One region of the Paenibacillus sp. ATY16 genome, then DNA from elsewhere that is predicted to be linked to it. Evidence: predicted binding sites of a transcription regulator. Region 1 holds the regulator's gene; each other region holds the start of a gene.
The links. The regulator LexA, encoded in region 1, represses DNA repair genes until DNA is damaged. The targets are predictions, from matches to a motif close to CGAACATATGTTCG.
Positions count from the first base shown of each region.

Region 2: the regulator LexA is predicted to act here: its motif matches at 4,901-4,914, upstream of CFI03_RS21930 (WYL domain-containing protein).
Region 3: the regulator LexA is predicted to act here: its motif matches at 3,436-3,449, upstream of CFI03_RS13495 (DNA polymerase IV).

Region 1 covers NZ_NMOK02000053.1:81,197-88,022, forward strand. The annotation lists gene metH (methionine synthase) at 1-502, opposite strand, end outside; gene CFI03_RS28505 (1,2-dihydroxy-3-keto-5-methylthiopentene dioxygenase) at 649-1,188, shown strand; gene CFI03_RS28510 (HAD family hydrolase) at 1,253-2,041, opposite strand; gene CFI03_RS28515 (hypothetical protein) at 2,069-2,578, opposite strand; gene CFI03_RS28520 (DUF896 domain-containing protein) at 2,657-2,845, opposite strand; gene CFI03_RS28525 (LysM peptidoglycan-binding domain-containing protein) at 2,997-3,212, opposite strand; gene lexA (transcriptional repressor LexA) at 3,528-4,148, shown strand; gene CFI03_RS28535 (PspC domain-containing protein) at 4,276-4,470, shown strand; gene glnA (type I glutamate--ammonia ligase) at 4,513-5,841, opposite strand; gene CFI03_RS28545 (MerR family transcriptional regulator) at 5,953-6,363, opposite strand; gene CFI03_RS28550 (methionine gamma-lyase family protein) at 6,441-6,826, opposite strand, start outside.
Region 2 covers NZ_NMOK02000037.1:351,544-358,369, forward strand. The annotation lists gene CFI03_RS21910 (ATP-binding protein) at 1-1,004, shown strand, start outside; gene CFI03_RS21915 (copper homeostasis protein CutC) at 1,030-1,722, shown strand; gene ppsA (phosphoenolpyruvate synthase) at 1,927-4,539, shown strand; gene CFI03_RS21925 (hypothetical protein) at 4,613-4,789, shown strand; gene CFI03_RS21930 (WYL domain-containing protein) at 4,960-5,157, shown strand; gene CFI03_RS21935 (hypothetical protein) at 5,123-5,377, shown strand; gene CFI03_RS21940 (Dps family protein) at 5,434-5,886, opposite strand; gene CFI03_RS21945 (helicase C-terminal domain-containing protein) at 6,052-6,826, shown strand, end outside.
Region 3 covers NZ_NMOK02000023.1:142,302-149,127, reverse strand. The annotation lists gene CFI03_RS13510 (DGQHR domain-containing protein) at 130-1,125, opposite strand; gene CFI03_RS13505 (helix-turn-helix domain-containing protein) at 1,262-1,429, shown strand; gene CFI03_RS13500 (YhjD family protein) at 1,665-2,138, opposite strand; gene CFI03_RS13495 (DNA polymerase IV) at 2,135-3,373, opposite strand; gene CFI03_RS13490 (YhjD family protein) at 3,577-3,954, shown strand; gene CFI03_RS13485 (helix-turn-helix domain-containing protein) at 4,155-5,024, opposite strand; gene CFI03_RS13480 (ABC transporter permease) at 5,228-6,091, shown strand; gene CFI03_RS13475 (carbohydrate ABC transporter permease) at 6,107-6,826, shown strand, end outside.

The DNA.
Region 1 (6,826 bases):
AGGTATCCTGCGATGTCTCCAGAAGGATAGCGTCTACGTCGCCTTCGATTAAGGCAACGGTTTGTTCATAATAGCTGTCTACAAGTTCGTCAAAGGTAACTCCGCCTGTTACGGACAAAGTTTTTGTAGTTGGCCCCAAAGCGCCGGCTACATACCGAGGGCGGTCAGGTGTCGAAAATTTATCCGCCGCGTCTCTTGCCAGCTTGGCGGCAGCAAGGTTAATTTCGCGGGCTTTTTCCGGAATGTCATATTCCGCCAATACGACGCTAGTCGCGCCAAACGTATTGGTTTCCAAAATATCGGCGCCGGCTTCCAGATACTTCTCATGGATCATCGAAATAACATCCGGACGCGTTAATACGAGCATTTCATTACAGCCGTCAAGCTCTTCTCCGCCAAAATCATCAGCAGTCAAATCCGCCTGCTGAATCATTGTTCCCATCGCTCCGTCCAGGATGAGTATCCGCTGCTGCATCAATTCTTGTATGGTCGGTTTCAACAAATTTCGTACACCCTTCCTCCGAAAATCATTAACAAATAGTGTAACAGAATAGCCGCACTCTGAAAAGGCAGTCCATCGACATTTGACTACATTTGCTATATAATTGGACTTATCAGTTAATTTCTATAGGGAAAGAGGGATTGAGAATGGCTGAAATCCGCATTCGCAATACTAATGAACGTATTTCTGGTGAACAGAACGTTCGTGAATTTTTAGACAAACAAGAAGTTCTTTACGAACATTGGGATGCAACTAAACTCCCCGCGCACCTCAAAGAGAGATTTGTTCTTTCCGATGAAGAGAAAGCAGAAGTTCTGTCCACTTTCAATGCTGAAATTACGGATCTTGCCGCTCGCCGCGGTTACAAAACTTGGGACATCATTACTTTATCCGATGCAACTCCAAACCTTGATGAACTGCTGAAAAAATTCGAGTCCGTTCATACACATACAGAAGATGAAGTTCGCGCGATTACAGCCGGCAAAGGCATCTTCGTTATCAAAGGCACCGAAGAAGTCGGTTACTTCGACGTTGAACTCGAAGCCGGCGACGTGATCTCCGTTCCGGAAAGAATCCCTCATTTCTTCACGTTGATGGATAACCGTGAAATCGTGGCCGTACGCCTGTTCATTGAAACAGAAGGCTGGATTGCGCATCCATTCGAAGATCCTGCTTTCGTTAAGTGAGACCTGTTCATAAAATTAAGCCCCTCGTTCCATCTTCCGATGGCGAGGGGCTTTGTCTTGTCCATTATTGCTCGAGAAGCAGCAGCAGCTCTTCCAAATGGGCAATTTCATGCGAAGGAATGATTTCGTCATTGCGCACCGCACCGTGACGGTTCACCCATACGGATGTCATGCCAACCGTATTCGCGCCGAGAATATCGGTAGTCAGCTTGTCGCCAACCATAATGCCATGATCCGGCTCGATTCCGAGACGTTCCATCGCATGACGGAAGATGGAAGCGGCAGGCTTGCCCTCACCGTACTCGCCCGAGATAATGATGTGATCGAAGTAAGGAGTCAGCTCAGGAACGCCGGCAAGCTTCTCGCGCTGCAGATCCGGAGAACCGTTTGTCAGCAGGAGCAGCTTATACTTTCCTTTAAGCGCATCCAGCACGCGGAACGTTTCGTCATAGACAAAAGGACGTTTGCGGCGTTCCGCTGGGAACTGCTCTGCCAGCTTAGCGCCAAGCTCTTCGTTATCAACGCCAAGCGCGCGCAAGCCGCGAGTCCAAGCTTCCTTGCGGTAGCCCGGCGCAAGCTGCTCCAGCTTGCGGAACTCTTCCTGCTCGCCTTCGCGGAAATTCGCCCAGAGTCCTTCAAACGGGTTAATACCGATCATCTTCGTGAACGGGAACGTCTCATAGGATTCATAAAGAGCGCGCGCTTCTTTGCGTACGGCTTCTTCAAGCTGCTCCGGATCAACGCCGGCAGCTTCCGCACCGGCTTGGCATGTTGCTTCAAATGCTTCTTTTACGCTGCGGTCATCCCACAACAACGTATCGTCAAGATCAAATAGTACCGCTTGCTTCCCCATAATTCGCATAACTCTCCTACTCTTTTTCTATTTTTGTTCGAAAGGCAAATTGTGTGTTTTGGCGAAATCCTGCAGTCTGCTGCCGATCTCATCCGTTGGGTAACGGTTAAGCAGCCGCGAGAATACCCAGTTTGCGCCTTTTTGCTGCATGATCACGACCGCACCGTTTTGAACGCTGATCCCTTTAATGTTGGAAACGTGCAGCTGCTTGTCCCCCGTCATTTTACGGGTCTGGATATAATCCTTGCCGATTGAAATGTAAGGACGGCGCAAGAAGAAAATAAGCGCCAGGAAAATGTAGCAGCCGATCGTTACCCAGAACATAGACGTAGGCTCAAAGGAAGGATCCGTCGTAACGAAAACCGTATACATACTGATCAACAAAATGAGCACAATCGGGAATATGTAGTTACGGCCGGTAAACCGGTCTACCTTGGGTTTCGATGAAGTGCCAATCTGCGATGCTCCGTGCTTTTTACGCGCTTTGTTGATTTGGTTCGTATTTTTGCGCACTTTGCGCTCCCACGTGCGTGACAAGCTTATTCCTCCCATTGTATATTGCAGACGCCGTTCATGGAACGGCGCCAACGCTAGTTATATAGTTGTATGACTTAATTAATGAGCAACATCGTTAGGATCGCCGTCTACAATCTCGATCGAATCCAACTGCTGGCGGAAATTCCTTTTGAAATTCTCCAAATATTTCTGGCGCAATACGGCACGCTCCGCAATTTCCTCTTCGGTCAAACCTACCGTTTTATTTTTACGGGATAATTCGTTAATACGCGCGATGACTTCTTCCACTGCCTTCACCTCATTTGCTTATTACTCATCCTTCTTACCTATTTTGACTTTTAACGCGAGCAATTGTCAAGGCAATGATAGAAGAATAACAAAAGGACAGGCAATTTCGAACATCCTGTGTCCGAATAGCCTGTCCTTCCGATTATATGGCCTATTGAGGAATAATTAATACCTGTCCTGGCCGAAGCTCAACCGAGCTTAACTGGTTGCGTTCCTTAATCTTGTATATGTATTGTCTTATGTCCTTGGAGCCCTCGGAAAAACGATCTGCAATCCCCCACAGCGTATCCCCCGTCGTTACGATAACCGTTTGCTCATTCGCTGCAGCCTCTTGAATATGATCGGACGATGCATTCGTACGCATCATAAGGAAGCTTGTAAAAAGAAGAACGAACACTGCAGCACACACAATAAGTTTAAAAGCATGGCGTTGAACGTGATGACCCCGCGATTTGAACGATTTAGCGGTTTTTTCCTTATGGATACTTTTATAAAAAGATGGATTCATGATCATTATTATCGCTCCCCGAACGTTTGTTCTGTTTTCTTATGTTCTTAGAATAACACGAACAAATGTTTGCAGTCAATAAAAATGCGAACTTTTGTTTTTAAGAACTTATGTTTGTACGAACTCCGGTTCTATGCTATAATTTTCTACAAATATTATATTGGAGTGATTCACGTGTCTAAGATTTCGAACCGCCAACAGTCGATTCTTGAATTTATTAAGAATGAGGTTCGGGACAAAGGATACCCGCCTTCTGTTCGCGAAATCGGCGAAGCGGTTGGCCTGGCGTCAAGCTCCACCGTTCACGGCCATCTGGATCGGCTAGAGAAGAAAGGCCTGATCAGACGAGATCCAACGAAACCTCGGGCGATCGAAATTTTGGATCAAGACGGTGTTGACGGCATTATCCTCCCCGCTGTGGCTCAAGTGCCAATCGTCGGCAAAGTAACGGCAGGCGTGCCGATTACGGCGACTGAGAATATTGAAGAGTACTTCCCGTTATCCGCACACTTCGTTGGCGACGACGAGGTATTTATCCTGAATGTCGTTGGCGACAGCATGATTGAAGCCGGCATACATAACGGCGACTATGTTATCGTCCGCCAGCAGCAGACCGCCAACAACGGCGATATCGTAGTAGCCATGACGGAAGATGACGAAGCGACGGTTAAGACCTTCTATAAAGAGAAGGATCATATCCGCCTTCAGCCGGAGAACTCCACCATGGAGCCAATCCGTTTGAACAATGTCACCATTCTTGGCAAAGTAGTTGGCTTGTTCCGTGACTTTCACTAATCTGTTCGCATAAAAGAGGCTGTTCCCGCTAATCCGATTTCGCATTCGGTTAGGGAGAACAGCCTCTTTTTTACCTGATTATGGTATTATCGTATTGCTTCATCTTTAGGCGACGAGGTGGTTAAGCATGAAGAAAAAATTAACGAGGTCTTTATTCGATAAATCCATTGCCGGAGTTTGCGGAGGAATCGCCGAATACTTCAACCTTTCCTCTTTGTTTGTAAGACTGCTGTTCCTCCTCTTTGTCCCCTGCAATCTTGTTGTTTACATCATCCTTGCGAACGTTATCCCAGCCAGCCCTCCGTTGTTATATAAGAGATAGAAAAAAATCCCCTGACGCTTAGAGCGCCAAGGGATTTCCATCTTAGTACAGCGTCAGATACTGATCGCGTTCCCATTGATGAACTTGTGTTTTGTACATGTCCCATTCGATTTCTTTCAGTTCGTAGAAATGGGCAAGAGCATGTTCGCCAAGCGCATCGCAGATCACGTCGCTGCGAAGCATTTCGTCGAGCGCTTCCTTCAGATCGGAAGGAAGGCTTGGCACGCCGGACTCCAGGCGCTCCTCTTCCGTCATGATGTAGATGTTGCGGTCTACAGGAGCCGGAAGCGCCGTTTTGTTTTTGATGCCGTCAAGGCCGGCTTTCAGCATTACGGCAAGAGCCAGATACGGGTTGGCAGCCGGGTCCGGGTTGCGAACCTCGATACGCGTGCTAAGTCCGCGGGAAGCCGGGATACGGATCATTGGCGAGCGGTTGCTTGCCGACCAAGCTACATAGCAAGGCGCTTCATAACCGGGAACCATCCGCTTGTACGAGTTAATGGTAGGGTTCGTAATAGCCGCCATCGCGCGAGCATGCTCGAGGATGCCTGCCATATAGTAACGTGCGGTTTGGCTAAGGCCGAGACGATCCTTCTCGTCATAGAATACGTTTGTGCTGCCTTGGAAGAGCGATTGGTGACAATGCATACCGGAACCGTTTACGCCAAACAGAGGTTTCGGCATAAAGGTGGCATGGAGGCCATGTTGTCTCGCAATCGTCTTAACAACAAGCTTAAACGTTTGAATTTGGTCTGCGGCTTTGATCGCATCCGCATATTTGAAGTCGATCTCGTGCTGGCCTGGAGCAACCTCATGGTGGGAAGCTTCAATCTCGAAGCCCATTTCTTCCAGCGTCAATACGATTTCACGGCGGCAGTTCTCGCCCATGTCCATTGGCGCAAGGTCGAAGTATCCGCCCTGGTCATTCAGTTCGGTTGTAGGCTCGCCGCGCTCATCCGTTTTGAACAGGAAGAATTCCGGTTCCGGACCAACGTTCATCGCCGTAAAGCCCATTTCTTCCGCCTCTTGCAGCGCACGCTTCAGAATACCGCGCGGGTCGCCCGCAAACGGAGTGCCGTCAGGCATATAAATATCACAGATCAGGCGGGCAACGCGGTCTTGCGCAACCCATGGGAATACGACCCAAGTATCCAGATCAGGGTATAAGTACATGTCAGATTCTTCGATACGAACGTAACCTTCAATGGAAGATCCATCGAACATCATTTTATTGTCTAATGCTTTATCCAGCTGGCTTACCGGAATCTCTACGTTTTTGATCGTTCCGAGCAAATCGGTAAATTGAAGACGGATAAATCGAACGTTCTGTTCCTCCGCAATGCGTTTAATATCCTCTTTTGTGTAGCTCACAGCATTCATCTCCTTTAAAAGAATTGCGAAGCTATTCTTACTTCGTAAGCATACGCTTAAAGAATTGTGAAGCAATTCTTGCTTCGTAAGCATCAGCTTTAATAGGACATGCTAGCGCTTGTTCAAGAAACGGGACAACTGGCCTTGAATAAGCGAAGCCTGACCAGGGCGTTTCTCCAGCAATTGCTGCTTGAGAAGGCGGTGCAGCTGCGCATCGGATAGCTCCTTGCGCTTCACTTCGGATTGCTCGCTTACGATTGTTGCATCATCCGATTCTTTTGAAACCGGATTCATGACTTGCTTAATGCCGGCGATATTAACGCCTTTTTCGATTAACGCCTTAATTTCCAGTAACCGTTCAACGTCATTAAAAGAGAACAGTCGCTGGTTGCCCGCCGTTCTGGCGGGAACAATCAATTCATGCTGCTCATAATAACGAATTTGACGCGCCGTTAGATCCGTCAGCTTCATTACGATACCGATCGGAAATAAGGCCATGTTTCTACGAATATCGTCACCCATGTCGCATCAACCTTCCAGTCGCTCATTTATACACCTATCATAACGCCCTACCAAAAACGTGTCAAGTTGTGTTAGGTTTAATTACGTTTAATTATGATAAGCCCGTTGTTAATGAGTCGACGTAACGCTGTGAGAACACCAAACTTCGCATGGGCAAACGTCAAACCGCCTTGCATATAAGCGATATAAGGCTCGCGGATAGGCGCGTCCGCAGACAATTCAAGGCTTCCGCCCTGAATAAACGTCCCTGCCGCCATAATGACGGGATGCTCGTATCCCGGCATGTCCCATGGCTCGGGCACAACATGCGAATCTACCGCCGCAGCCTTCTGAATACCCTGTACAAAAGCGATCAACTGCTCCGCACCGCCAAAACGGACAGCCTGTATAAGGTCAGTACGCGGCTCAGACCAATGCGGTTTCGTTTCAAAGCCAAGCTGCTCGAACATTGCCGAAGCAAATA
Region 2 (6,826 bases), on a different contig from region 1:
TGATGGATCCTGATCACTCGATACGGTATTTCTCGCCGTCCCACGCGTTTGTGCTTGGATATTCTAGTCTGTCCTTGAACCGCGCGGAGCTGGATCGGATCATAAGTCCGGATGATGCGAAGATGTTTAACCAGACGATAACGAAAATATTGAATCAAAAAAAATCGCTTTCGATGGAAATTCGGTTCCGTCATACGGACGGCCGATTGATACCATTTGATTCGTTATGCAAGCCGGTTGAGGGCAAGGATGGCCGGATCGAGCATATCGTCATTATCAGCCGGGATATCTCCGAACGCAAAAAGGCAGAGGAGTTTCTGCTGCAATCCGAGAAACTCTCGATTGTCGGGGAATTGGCCGCCGGCGTTGCCCACGAGATTCGCAATCCGCTGACTACGCTCAAAGGATTTCTCCAATTATATAATATAGAGAACCCTACTATGAAATACGGGGATTTGCTCCGGGACGAGCTGGAACGCATCGAAATCATTACAAGCGAGCTTCTCTCGATGGCCAAGCCGCAGGCGGCAATGTATACCGTCGCGAACGTCAAGGACGTCATTGAGCAAACGCTTGAATTTCTGACGCCGCAGACGCTGTTAAGCAATATTGAATTCATCCGCGAGTACGAGGGAGATTATTTCCCGGTTACATGCGCCAAACATCAATTAAAGCAGGTGTTCCTCAATGTTTTAAAAAATGCGATCGAATCCATGTCTAACGGAGGGAAAATTCATATCGGCATGCAATTGGACGAAGCAGGTGAGTGTTTAATTTCCATTCAAGATCAAGGCTGCGGCATTCCGGAGGAGCATCTTCACCGTCTGGGACAGCCCTTCTACAGCTTGAAAGAGAAGGGAACGGGACTAGGACTCATGATTAGTCACAAAATCATTAAGCAATATCACGGCCGTATCATTTATGACAGCAAAGTAGACATAGGTACCCGAATCGAAATCAGGCTGCCGATTCATAATCATTCAAAAGATCGGGCTGGTAAATAAGCATCGGGAGAGAGAAGGTATAGTTATGATATTGGAAGTCATAGCAACGTGCATGGACGATGCTTTGACGGCGGAAGCGAACGGAGCGGACCGTCTTGAGCTAATAACGGCGATTACGGAAGGAGGCTTAACGCCAGGAATCGGTCTCGTGGAGCGGGTGGTACAAGCCGTCCGGATTCCGGTATTTGTAATGGTGCGTCCGCACAGCCGTTCCTTTGTGTACGCGGAGCATGATATCGATACGATGGCTTTGGAAATAAAAGCGATTGTAAATGCCGGAGCGGCAGGCGTTGTGCTAGGCGCTTTAACGCCGGAGGGGAAAATCGACGAACGGGCGCTTGAGAGGCTTCTGCCGCTTACCGGCAGTTTGCAAGTAACGTTTCACCGAGCGTTTGACGAGCTGGCGGATCAGCATGAAGGTCTTCGAACCTTGATGAAGTATCCGCAAATTACGCGCGTCTTAACTTCTGCCGGGCCAAGACCGGCGATAGAATCGGTGAAGGAAATGGCCGATCTTGTTTCAGCAGCCGCAGGAAGCCATCTTGCGATTTTGGCGGGAAGCGGTCTTACGACGGAAGGCGTTGCAGACTTTATAACGCGAACCGGAGTAGGGGAGGTTCACTTTGGATCGGCTGTCCGGCACAACAAATCCAACCTGTCACCGATTGATCCTTCCGCGCTCCGGCAGCTGGCTGACAATTTACGCCTGTTCAGATGAACATAAATAAATATAAACAAAAAAGAACCTGGGCAAAAGCCCGGGTTCTTTATATTGCGCATCCGTAAACGCAATGTTATAATCGGTTTACGACTGCCTTATAATAAAAAGTCATAGTTATCTTATCTTACAATTTAATTGTAGCATGCCGATTCAAATCTTGTCAAATGTTTTTATCAAATTTACGATCGGGAGAGATGCGGAATGAATTCATTGGTGCTTGATTTGAAGGAAGCCGACCAAACTCAGGTTTCGCTTGTTGGCGGAAAGGGATCCAATCTTGGCGAATTATCAAAAATGAATGGCATACACGTGCCTGAGGGATTTTGCGTGACCACCGAAGGCTATCGAAAAGCCATTGAATCAAGTCAAACGTTGCATGCTTTGGTGAACCGGTTAACGTCGCTGAAGCCCGGGGACCGAGGGGAGATCGGCTCAATCAGCAGCGAAATCCGTCAGACTATCAGACAACTCGAGATTCCGGCGGAGGTTGTAGCAGCCGTTGCTCATTACCTTTCGCGGTTTGGCGAGCAGGCTGCCTATGCCGTACGCTCCAGCGCAACGGCAGAGGACCTGCCGCATGCCTCTTTTGCCGGACAACAGGATACCTATCTCAATATCGTCGGCAAGGAAGAGATACTTAGGCATATCAGCAAATGCTGGGCATCCTTGTTCACGGAACGCGCGGTCATCTACCGGATGCAGAACGGATTCGACCACGGTCAAGTTCATCTATCCGTCATCATCCAAAAGATGGTCTTCCCTTACGCATCGGGCATTTTATTTACCGCGGATCCCGTTACGGCTAACCGCAAGGTGTTGTCCATTGATGCCGGCTTTGGACTCGGAGAAGCGCTGGTCTCCGGCGTGGTATCTGCCGATTGCTATAAAGTGCGGGATGAAATCATTGTCGACAAGAGGATAGCAGCCAAAAAGCTCGCGATCTATAGCCGTGAAAATGGCGGAACCGAAACGCAGCCGATGGATCCTGACCGGCAGAACAATCAAGTGCTGACGGAAGAACAGATTTTGCGACTGGCACGGATCGGAAGACGGATTGAAGCCTATTTTGGCTGTCCGCAAGATATCGAATGGTGCATGGCGGAGGATACTTTTCATATCGTTCAGAGCCGGCCTATCACAACCTTGTTCCCGATTCCAGAAGCGAATGATGCAGGAAATCATGTTTACGTATCCGTTGCCCACCAGCAAATGATGACCGACCCTATCAAACCGCTCGGTCTATCCTTCTACCTCATGACGACTCCCGCACCCATGCGGAGGGCAGGCGGATGGTTGTTTGTTGATGTTACCCAAATGCTTGCTTCTCCGGAAAGCAGGGAACGGCTATTAAATACAATCGGACAATCCGAACCGCTGATCAAGGACGCCTTAACGACCGTAATCAAGCGTGGAGATTATATCCAGCCCGTATCGATGGAAGCTTGCGAACCTCATCCCGGCCACAGCCAAAAAGCTTCTCCGCCTGCAAATGCTAAAGCAGAACCGGAGCTTGAGCCTCATATGGTTGATGATTTAATTAAGAATAGCGAAGCGTCGATCGAGGAATTAAAACGAACGATCCAAACGAAATCTGGCACGGAGCTATTTGATTTTATCGTGGAGGATATCCAGCAGCTGAGGAAGGTATTATTTAACCCGCAAAGCATTCAAATGATTATGGCTTCCATGAATGCTTTAACCTGGATCAACGAGAAGCTTTACGAATGGTTAGGCGAGAAAAACGCAGCGGATACGTTATCTCAATCGGTTCCGAATAACGTTACCTCGGAAATGGGATTAGCGCTTATGGATGTCGCGGATGTCATTCGTCCATATCCGCAAGTCATTGAATATTTGCAGAATGGTAAAGATGATTTGGAGGGACTAATCAAGGTGAAGGGAGGACAGCAAGCCCTAACTGCGATTCATCATTATCTCGAGAAATACGGCATGCGTTGTCCCGGAGAGATCGATTTGACCAGAACCCGCTGGAGCGAAAATCCGGCTGCGCTTATTCCCGTTATACTCACAAACATTAAAAACTTCGAACCCAATGACAGCACCCTTAAATTCGAGCAAGGACGCCAGGAAGCTCTGGATAAGGAACAAGAGATATTAGCAAGGTTAAGGCAATTGCCCGATGGCGAGGAAAAAGCAAGCGAAACTAAGAAAAGAATTAATCTGATCCGGAATTATGCCGGTTACCGGGAGTATCCGAAATACGGGATGGTCAGCCGTTATTTTGTTTATAAGCAGGCCATTCTGAAGGAAGCCGAACAACTCGTGCACAAGAACGTCATACAAGAAAAAGAAGATGTGTTCTATCTCGCTTTTGAAGAGCTTAAAGAGGTTATACGCTCGAACCAATTGGATGAGCAGCTCATCATTAAACGAAAAGACGATTATAAGCGGTACGAAAAGCTAACTCCGCCACGCGTCATTACATCTGACGGCGAAATCATTGCAGGCGAGTACAGACGCGAAAATCTGCCCGCCGAGGCTATAGCGGGTTTAGCGGTTTCCTCCGGCGTTATCGAGGGCCGGGCACGCGTCATCCTGGACATGGGGGAAGCAAATTTGGAGGACGGGGATATATTAGTTACCTCTTTTACGGACCCGAGCTGGACCCCTCTGTTTGTATCCATCAAAGGTCTTGTCACTGAAGTAGGTGGACTAATGACGCATGGCGCGGTTATTGCGCGCGAATACGGGATTCCCGCGGTAGTTGCCGTAGAGAATGCCACGACTTTGATTAAAGACGGGCAGCGGATCCGGGTGCACGGAACGGAAGGGTACATCGAAATCTTGTCTTAACGATTGAACTGCATAAATCTGACCGGAAATACACAATCTAGATTTAGCTTTTGCAGAAAGGATGAGCCCGGAAATGTCCGATAACAGTAACTACAACCATAACCAGCATGATCATACCGACAATAATGATCAGCGGCAAAATAGCGTTCACGGCGGAGAGAACCGCAATGGACGTCTAAGCCAGATTAAAAATAGCAATCCGAATGGCGAAGAAGTGCAAAACGAATTTTTAAGCGAAAAAGAACTATAGGCCTCGAGACGGAAAAAATAACGGGAACAGCAGCCAAATCGGCTGCTGTTTTTTGTTGCGGGCTAGCCAGGCGCTTAAATTATTCCATTTTACGTTTGAGATCTTGCATCGGGAACGTATGTTTGGTATATAATAAATAAGAACAAATGTTCCTGACGGGGTGAATTCGAATGGAGAGGTTTATCGGCAAAGTGGTACAGCTCATTTATATTGATCGAAAGCGCGAGGTAAGCATACGCGATGTTCGCGTTATATCGGTTAAAGCCGGTCGGCTGAAGGCGTATTGTTTCCAGGCTCAAGCCATTCGTATTTTCAATCTCGAAGGAATCGTAGATGTTGAAATCGCGCGAAAGAAAGAAGGGGCTTAACCTGTTGAACGATACGGAGCGGAAATTGCTCAGGATTCTATTTAATCGAAATGGCCATCAGAATACGCGTATCGTTATTCCGGAATTAGCGCGATTCGCTCAAAGGGAAACGGGGCAGATCCGAAAGGCGCTTGAGAAATTGCGCGAGGAGCGCTTCATCGAATGGGAAGATACGATGGATTACGTAAGGGTTATTCCCGGATGGCTGCAATTGCGTTAAATGTAAACAGCCCGCTTCATTAGAAGCGGGCTGTTGTTGTTAAATGGGCAAACTTTTTATTTACCGTTAAACGCGCTAAGCATCCAAACATGTTTTTCGAGCTTGCTATGGATGGCAAGAAGCATGTCCGCCGTTGTTTCGTCGCCGGCTTCCTCGGCTTCATCCATTCCTTCTTTAAGTTCATCTATCACTAACGAGAAATCTTTAATAAGCTGGTCAACCATTTGTTCGGCTGTCTCCTTGCCGCTGGCCTCCTTAAGGGTGGACTCCTTCAGGTGGTCGCTCATTGTGGCGATCGGCTGGCCTTTTACCGCGAGTAAGCGTTCCGCGATTTCGTCGACATGCAGTGCCGCTTCTTCATAGAGCTCCTGGAACTTAACGTGCAGCGTAAAGAACTGCGAACCTTTGACGTACCAATGATAGTTGTGAAGCTTCGTATAGAGAACGCTCCAGTTGGCGATTTGGCGGTTCAAGTGTTGTTGGACGGTTTTGGTTGTTTTGGTAGTCATGCTACATTCATTCCTCTCGAGATTAATATTGAACTCTGGTTAGTAAATAAACAGGAAATCGATCATTGAAACAGCATCGCTCTATTTACTCGCGAACATCCGTTTGGTATAGTCGATTCAATAAGGAATCTTGTACGGCGAAGAGCGAGGAGCGAGAAGAACGTTATGACAAATACTGTGAAATTATCCGTGCGTGCGCTCGTGGAATACGCTTATAGGAGTGGGGATATCGATACAGCTTTCCGATCGGCCGTTGCGCTTACGGAAGGAACGAAGGCGCATCAGCAAATACAGCGGCAATATGGCGAGCAGGATGCCAAAGAGGTATACGTATCGGCAGAACTGGCTTTCCGGGATCTGCTGTTTGTCATTGACGGCCGTTGCGACGGTCTTCTTCAGACCGATGGCGGGCTAACGATCGACGAGATCAAATCCACCTCCGGCAGACTCCCCGCCCTTATGGAGGAGACGCACTTCGTTCATTGGGCGCAGGCGTATTGTTATGCCTATATGGTCGCAAAGGAGCGGGAATTAGCTTCGATTAACGTTCAGCTCACCTACATGCATATAGACACCGGAGAATGCCGCCGCTTCGTGCGGACGATGACAGTAACGGAACTCGAGCAGTTTTTGCACGATACGGTTAGCAGCTATTATCCGTATGCCGCAATGAAGATTCTTCATGCCGCAAAACGGGATGCCAGCATCAAGAAACTGGCTTTCCCGTTCTCCTCGTATCGGGCTGGCCAGCGCAAGCTGGCAGCTTCCGTGTACCAGACGATCGTGGATGGGCGCAAGCTGTTTGCGAAGGCGCCAACCGGAATAGGCAAGACGATGTCGACACTTTTTCCGGCTGTGAAAGCGATTGGGGAGGAACGGCTGGAGCGGCTCTTTTATTTAACAGCCCGAACGACAACGCGCACGGCTGCCGAAGACGCGC
Region 3 (6,826 bases), on a different contig from region 1:
CTCTAAGTACTTTACGTGTAAGAAATAAAACCTTACATTCATAGAGGTGCTTCAATATGAGTTTTGATGACACTTTAATTTATGGGGACATTTAGGTAGGCCCAGAGTATTCTCTCTGGGCTCTTTTAATCATCCGATCATCTGCTCCACTAACTCAGATGCAAGTGTTCTTGAGCCACTCATTCCCTTTACATACTTTAATGGCCCTTCGCTTGACCATTCAATCCCTTTTAACTTCTTAATAAGTCGACTGGCAGTAGTTAATTCAAGTTGTTTGCGCGATTCTTGTACACAGCTTGCGAGCACCTGAGATCCGGCGATGGACAATGCATCTAGGCATACTATATGTGTTAAGCGCTGTCCCTTATAATCTATCCACTCAGAGGGGAATAGCTCTTTAACCTGTGAAAAATAATATATGGCAAGAGAAAGCTTTTCTTCTTTAGAGAATACACTCAATTTTCGATCCTTGAACAATAAACTTAACGTTCGATATAAATTTTGAAGTGTGATATGCCTGCCTTTGTTACGCTTACCAATAATACTCCCATTATTATGAAATGGGCTGTTTTTTTGAATTAATAGTTGTGTAGCGACCCAACTCAGTTCGTCAGAATCCCTACGCAAATATTTACTCAAGGAAGACCCAATTCCTTTTGCTTTCGTATTAATCGTATCGAAAAGTTTGACTTCTTCATCTTCATCTAAATAATGAAATGAAAGAAATGGAACATTAAGATCAGAATTGGTTTCATGAATGTAACGTTGAATTCCCTCTAAACGATGCTGACCATCCATTAAAGAGGCCTTTCCTTTGCAAATTAACCTCCCATAAGACGGTCTCTCACGGTCATAACAAACAAATTCCCATTGGGAAGCTGCATTGAGTAGAATGGGGGTAAAAAGTGCATCTTCTCCCTTAGAAAGATAAATAGCAAAGTCATGGCTTCTTTTCGAATCAACCGGTCTTTGATACCCCTTCCCAGAAGGATCATCGTATGGCTTTACATAAAATAAATTCATTATTGTTGATGCTGAAATATTTCCTTGGTAGGCAATCTTTCCTCTAATTTTGCTCATAAGCACATTCTCAATTACCACTTGACTTGGAAGAGCATTAATCATGTTATTATTCTCACCCGTATGATGTAATTTAACACCATAATAGATCTTAAAACATCTAAAATAAAATGGTTTTATATGTTATGAGTATATTTAATTGTTCACACGACTTACCTACTCTTTAAGAGAGGTGGTCAAAATGGCAGAATTAATCAAACAAATCGGGCAACAAATCCGGATTCTTCGGAAGAATCGTGGGCTTACCCAGGAACAACTAGGCGAAATGGTTCAACTGCCTCAATCATACATTGGCAGCGTAGAACGGGAGAAAAAATATTTCTCTGGAGACCCTCGAGAGGTTAATTAATGCCTTAAGAATCAGCCCTCTTGAGATATTAGGGCCCATGAAACTCACGGATAAAGAAAAGGCACTGGACTCTTTAAAAGTATTGCTTCACACTCGAAGCATTAAAGAAATCGAAATTATTTATAGACTGTCTAAAGATGTACTAGCTGCGTTCGATACAAAGAAACACCGAAGTGGTTGCATTACTCGAAGTGGTCTCTAATAGACCACTTTAAGGGGTGCAGCTCGAAGTTGTTTATGGCTTAAACATTTCTGATACATATTTAGAGATTCTTATACTTATCTCAGCTCTTACAACATCACGCATCATGGCAAACGTATCCTCATATCCTCGACACACAAACCTATAATGAATAGCGCTATCTACGCGCTCTTCTTGAAACACTCTTATGTTTCTTACCTTCATTTGTTTTCTTACCTCGCTTAAATCCGCATGAATTCGCGTCATTAAGACTTGAGAAGCCTTTACATACAGGTTCTTCAAAGAATAAGAAGTAAGTCCAATCTCAGTGCTATTTTTATCTACAATCGTGAGCATCATGGGCAGTAACACGTAGTCTCGAACTAATTCAAGTTCTTCCTTAGTGGGCAGGTCTGTCTTTACTTGCTCTTGTTGTCCATATCTGCGACTTAGGTATTGCTCCCGGTGTTCAGGCAGCATCATGCGGCTAGATTCCCAGCGGCCGTTGCCTTCGAGTTTCTTGCTCATTTGTAGTGTCCTCCAATTTTGACGCTACGCTCACGAGCCTGAGCTGCTTCCAGCAGCGAGGACGCCCGCAGAATCGAGGTCGTTCCAAATTTATCGCGGATCGTATCGGTGACACGGTCCAGCTTTCTTTCCTTTTCTCTGTTGCCAAACAGGGTGAGCTGATATTGATCGTCGGGAACCAGCTTAGATAACGTAACACCGAGCTTGCGGACGGGAAGTCGATCCCAGTTTGCATAAAATAACGTCCGTGCCGCGGCGAATACTTCCTTCGTAATATTGGTCGGATCGGGCACCGTCATTTGACGGAAAAAGCCCGTCGGGTGATCGAAGTCCGCACCCTGAGCGCCGGCTGCGACAACGCTACCCATATAGCCTTTGGCACGGCTGCGACGGCATACCTCCTCGCTTAACTCCAGCAGAATGATATCGATCTCCTGCGGGTTGCTGTAATCGCGAGGCAGCGTCATTTGGTGGCCCACGGCCTTCTGCGCGTCATGCGTGCTCGGCTTGACAGGACTCGGGTCAATGCCGTTTGCCGTCTGCCAGAACAGCTCCGCTTGAATATCGCTGTTGCGGCCCATCCGCGCCTGCAGCCTGCGCTTGAAGTCCGACAGGGGGAGGCTACCAAGATCCCCAATGGTTGTAATTCCCATTCGCTGGAAATGCGCGGTCATGCGCGAACCAACACCGAACATTTTATTTATAGGCTGTGGCCATAGTAAGCTTTCTACATCACTTTTTTGTATTGTAAATATCCCTGTAGTACTTTTCTTGGCCCATATATCAGTTGCCATTTTGGCCAATATCTTTGTTGAACTTATACCCACTCTAATCCAAACACCTGTATACATCATTACCTTAATTTGAATTCTGCGCGCAATTTCTTCTGGAGAACCAAAATAACTTAGGGAACCGGTTACGTCTAAAAACTGTTCATCAATAGAAAAAGGCTCGACCAAATCTGTGAAGGATTCAAATATTTCCGTTATCATAAGTGACACATCAATATAGGTCTGCATATGTGGACGAATAATCACAACATCGGGACATTTCCCCAAAGCTTCCCCTAATGTTTCTGCAGTGGTTATACCATATTGTTTAGCAATGGGACATGCTGCGAGAACAATCCCAGATCTGCGTGCCGGGTCCCCAGCCACAATAAGTGGCTTCTCACGATATTCCGGGTGCGCTGCTTTTTCGACCGACGCATAAAAAGATTGGCAGTCCGCTAACATAATAACGGGCACACAATGACCTCCCAGAAAAGACGAATATATGTTCTTGTTTTATTATATACCGAATGCATGTTCGTAATTCAAGGGATAAATTCTCCAATTCAATTTTATTTTTCAATCCTTGTTGCCACTAACCGTTATTTATGGCGAGACTCTTGATAAGAACTAATGTTCGTATTATAATCACCGAGAGGTGATCTTTTATGAATGATCAGTCCAATATAACATCAGACGAGTATAGTTTAATAAAAAACCACTGTGCTTTACCCTTTGTACGTGAAATGGTAAAGCGAAATAACGATAAAATAAAACTTGAGAGCTATACACTTGCTCCACTTTTTTTTCGGTCCGGCGAAATTTTGCTAACGTTAATTGATAACGACATATATGAAGTGCGACAACAGGTACGACAGTTGAACGCAAAGATAACGGAAGTTAAGAGAAACAGTGACGGAATCTTATACGAGATTTCTTTACGAGGATATGTTTCAGACTTTGCACTTTTGCGTCATACACTGAAACAAGAAATGGCGAAATGGCTGGAGAAATATATCTCAATAATTTTTAGGAACCAAATTTGAAATATGAAGCACAGGTGGGATCTGCCATTATTGTTAAGAGAAAACGTACGCTAGTAACAAAACCGCAGCCAATGAATGAACTGCACCCCAATTGTTAGACACGACTAACAATGGAGCATCGCCAAATATATTTCCACGATGTTTAAGTGAACCTTCGGAAGCACCGTCCGCTGCACGCAGCGCGGTGTTTTTTTGTTGGTTTAATTAAACTGCTCCCTGCGGTACACCTTCGGAGACATCCCGTAAACCTTGGTGAACTGGCGGGTGAAATAGTTGCTGTCGTTAAATCCGCTTTTATACGAAACTTCCGTAATCGGGACATGGGTTGTCTTAAGCAAATTGCATGCATGCTCCAGGCGGAGGCGCAGAAGATAGGCAAAGGGCGTCGTTTGATAATAGGACTGAAAAATCCGGTTTAAGTGCCTTACCGAAATATCCGATTTCTCGGCAATCTGCTCACGCGTAAGCGGCTCAAGATAGTGGTCTTCCATAAAGGAAATCGCATTCGCCAAATGCATCAGATTTCCTTGGATTCCTTGCTGGCCCTGAGTCTGATATTGCCTGGACAAATAAACGACAAGCTCCATGAAACGCGACCGCAGCATAGTCTGATAGCCCTGAAGCTTGTCCGCGTATTCCTCAATCATAAAGGCGACGAGGGAGGATACGTATTCCAGGCCCGGGATCGGCAAGCTGAGTTTGCTGCTGAAGGACTGGATATTCCGATAAAACGGTTCCAGAACGAACAACGCCCGGAAGCCGTTGGAGGATCGCAGATCGGGGCCGGCTGATGCAAGGATGTCCGGACGGTACATGATGTTGCAGATCCGGAAATCATGGGGATCCTTGTAGGCATGAGAGGCAGCGCCGTCAATAACAAAGACATCCCCCTTCTTAATAAACGAAGCTTCGGTGTTTACGATATGAGTAGCATTTCCGTTCAAAACGATAACGAGCTCGGAAAAATCCACGTGATCGTGAAGATACATGTCCTCGTCATGCCCGCCATATCCGATATAGAACAGAAATTGCTCGTCGGAGGTAAACCAATTTAAATGGACGCTTGTCATAAGACTTAAAACTCCCCTCAAAAACATGACGTAAGCTAGTTTGATGTCCTAATCATGCTATTTTAAGACCCTAAAATCAAGGATTAGGTCTAATTTGCTCCATTATAATGCTAAGTGAACAGGAAAAACAGCAGAGGAGTGGTGCGGATTTGTCCGTCATAAGCATTTGGCAGCGCATTGTCCGGCAGCGGTATCTTTATTACATGTCGGTCCCTTTTGTCATTTTTGTTTTTGTATTCAGTTATATGCCGTTATGGGGCTGGACGATGGCTTTTCAGCAATTTCGAGTAGGGAAGTCCTTCTTCGACCAGAAGTGGGTCGGCTTTGATAACTTTCGGATGTTATTTCAGGATGATCAATTTTTTAATGCGCTGCGAAACACTTTGGCGATGAGTTTTATGGGGCTCATTGCGAGCTTTACGATTCCGATCCTCTTCGCCGTTCTGTTGAACGAGGTCCGTATTTCGTTTCTGAAACGCGTCGTACAGACGGTTTCCTATCTGCCGCATTTTGTCTCCTGGGTGGTTGTTGCGGGGATTGTGACGAAGATGCTTTCAGCCGAGAATGGCGTTGTGAATCAAATCTTGGTAGGCCTGCATCTCATTCATGAGCCGATTCAGTTTATGGCCAAGGAAAATTTGTTCTGGTACCTGGTGACGAGCGCGGATATTTGGAAGGAAACCGGCTGGAACGCCATTATCTATCTGGCCGCCATTGCCGGGATTGGTCCGGAACTCTACGAGGCAGCCCGTGTTGACGGTGCAAGCAGGTTGAAGCAGATTTGGCATATTACGCTGCCGGGTATTCGTTCCACGATTATTATTTTGCTGATTATGTCAATCGGACATCTGATAAGCATCGGGTTCGAGAAGCAGTTTCTCCTCGGGAACAGTCTGGTAAAAGAGAAATCCGAAGTTCTTGATCTGTATGCCCTTAACTACGGACTGGGAATGGGACGTTATTCCTTCGGCACCGCAATTAACATTTTCAACTCCGTGGTAAGTCTGATCCTGCTATTCGTCGCGAACGGCATTTTCAAGAAGATCACCAAAGAAAGCATTATGTAAGGAGGGATTGAAATAGTGAAAGTTCGCATCTCACTGACGGATCGGCTCTTTGACGTGATCGTTTACCTCGTTATTTCGCTGGTAGCGGTCTGTACCCTTTACCCGTTCCTGAATGTGCTGGCTATATCCCTGAATGATTCAACCGACACGGTAAGGGGAGGCATTACGGTTTTTCCCCGTCACTTGACGTTTGACAATTATTCGCTTATTTTCTCGTTCGCAGGGCTGCTTACGGGACTCAAGATTTCGGTGCTGCGGACCTTGGCCGGTACGGTGCTGGGGCTTATCAGTTCTTCCATGCTGGCTTACGTGCTGAGCCGGGCGGAATTCGACGGACGTAAGTTTCTATCCCTATTCCTGGCGCTAACGATGTATGTATCGGGCGGTCTTATTCCTTTCTACCTTCTAATGCGCGATATGCATCTTATCGGAACGTTCTGGGTGTATGTGCTGCCCGGACTCGTAAGCGCATTCAATGTGTTTATTATTCGCTCGTTTATCGACGGGCTGCCGTACGCCCTTCAGGAATCGGCGAAGCTGGACGGAGCCAATGATTTTACGATCTACTGGCGCGTCATTCTTCCGTTATTGCTGCCGGCACTGGCCACGGTTGCGCTGTTCCTGGCGGTTGGCCAATGGAATTCCTGGTTTGATACGTATTTGTACAACGGCTCGAAGGAGCATTTGACCACGCTGCAGTTCGAGTTAATGAAAGTGCTGCAGAGCACCCAGGTG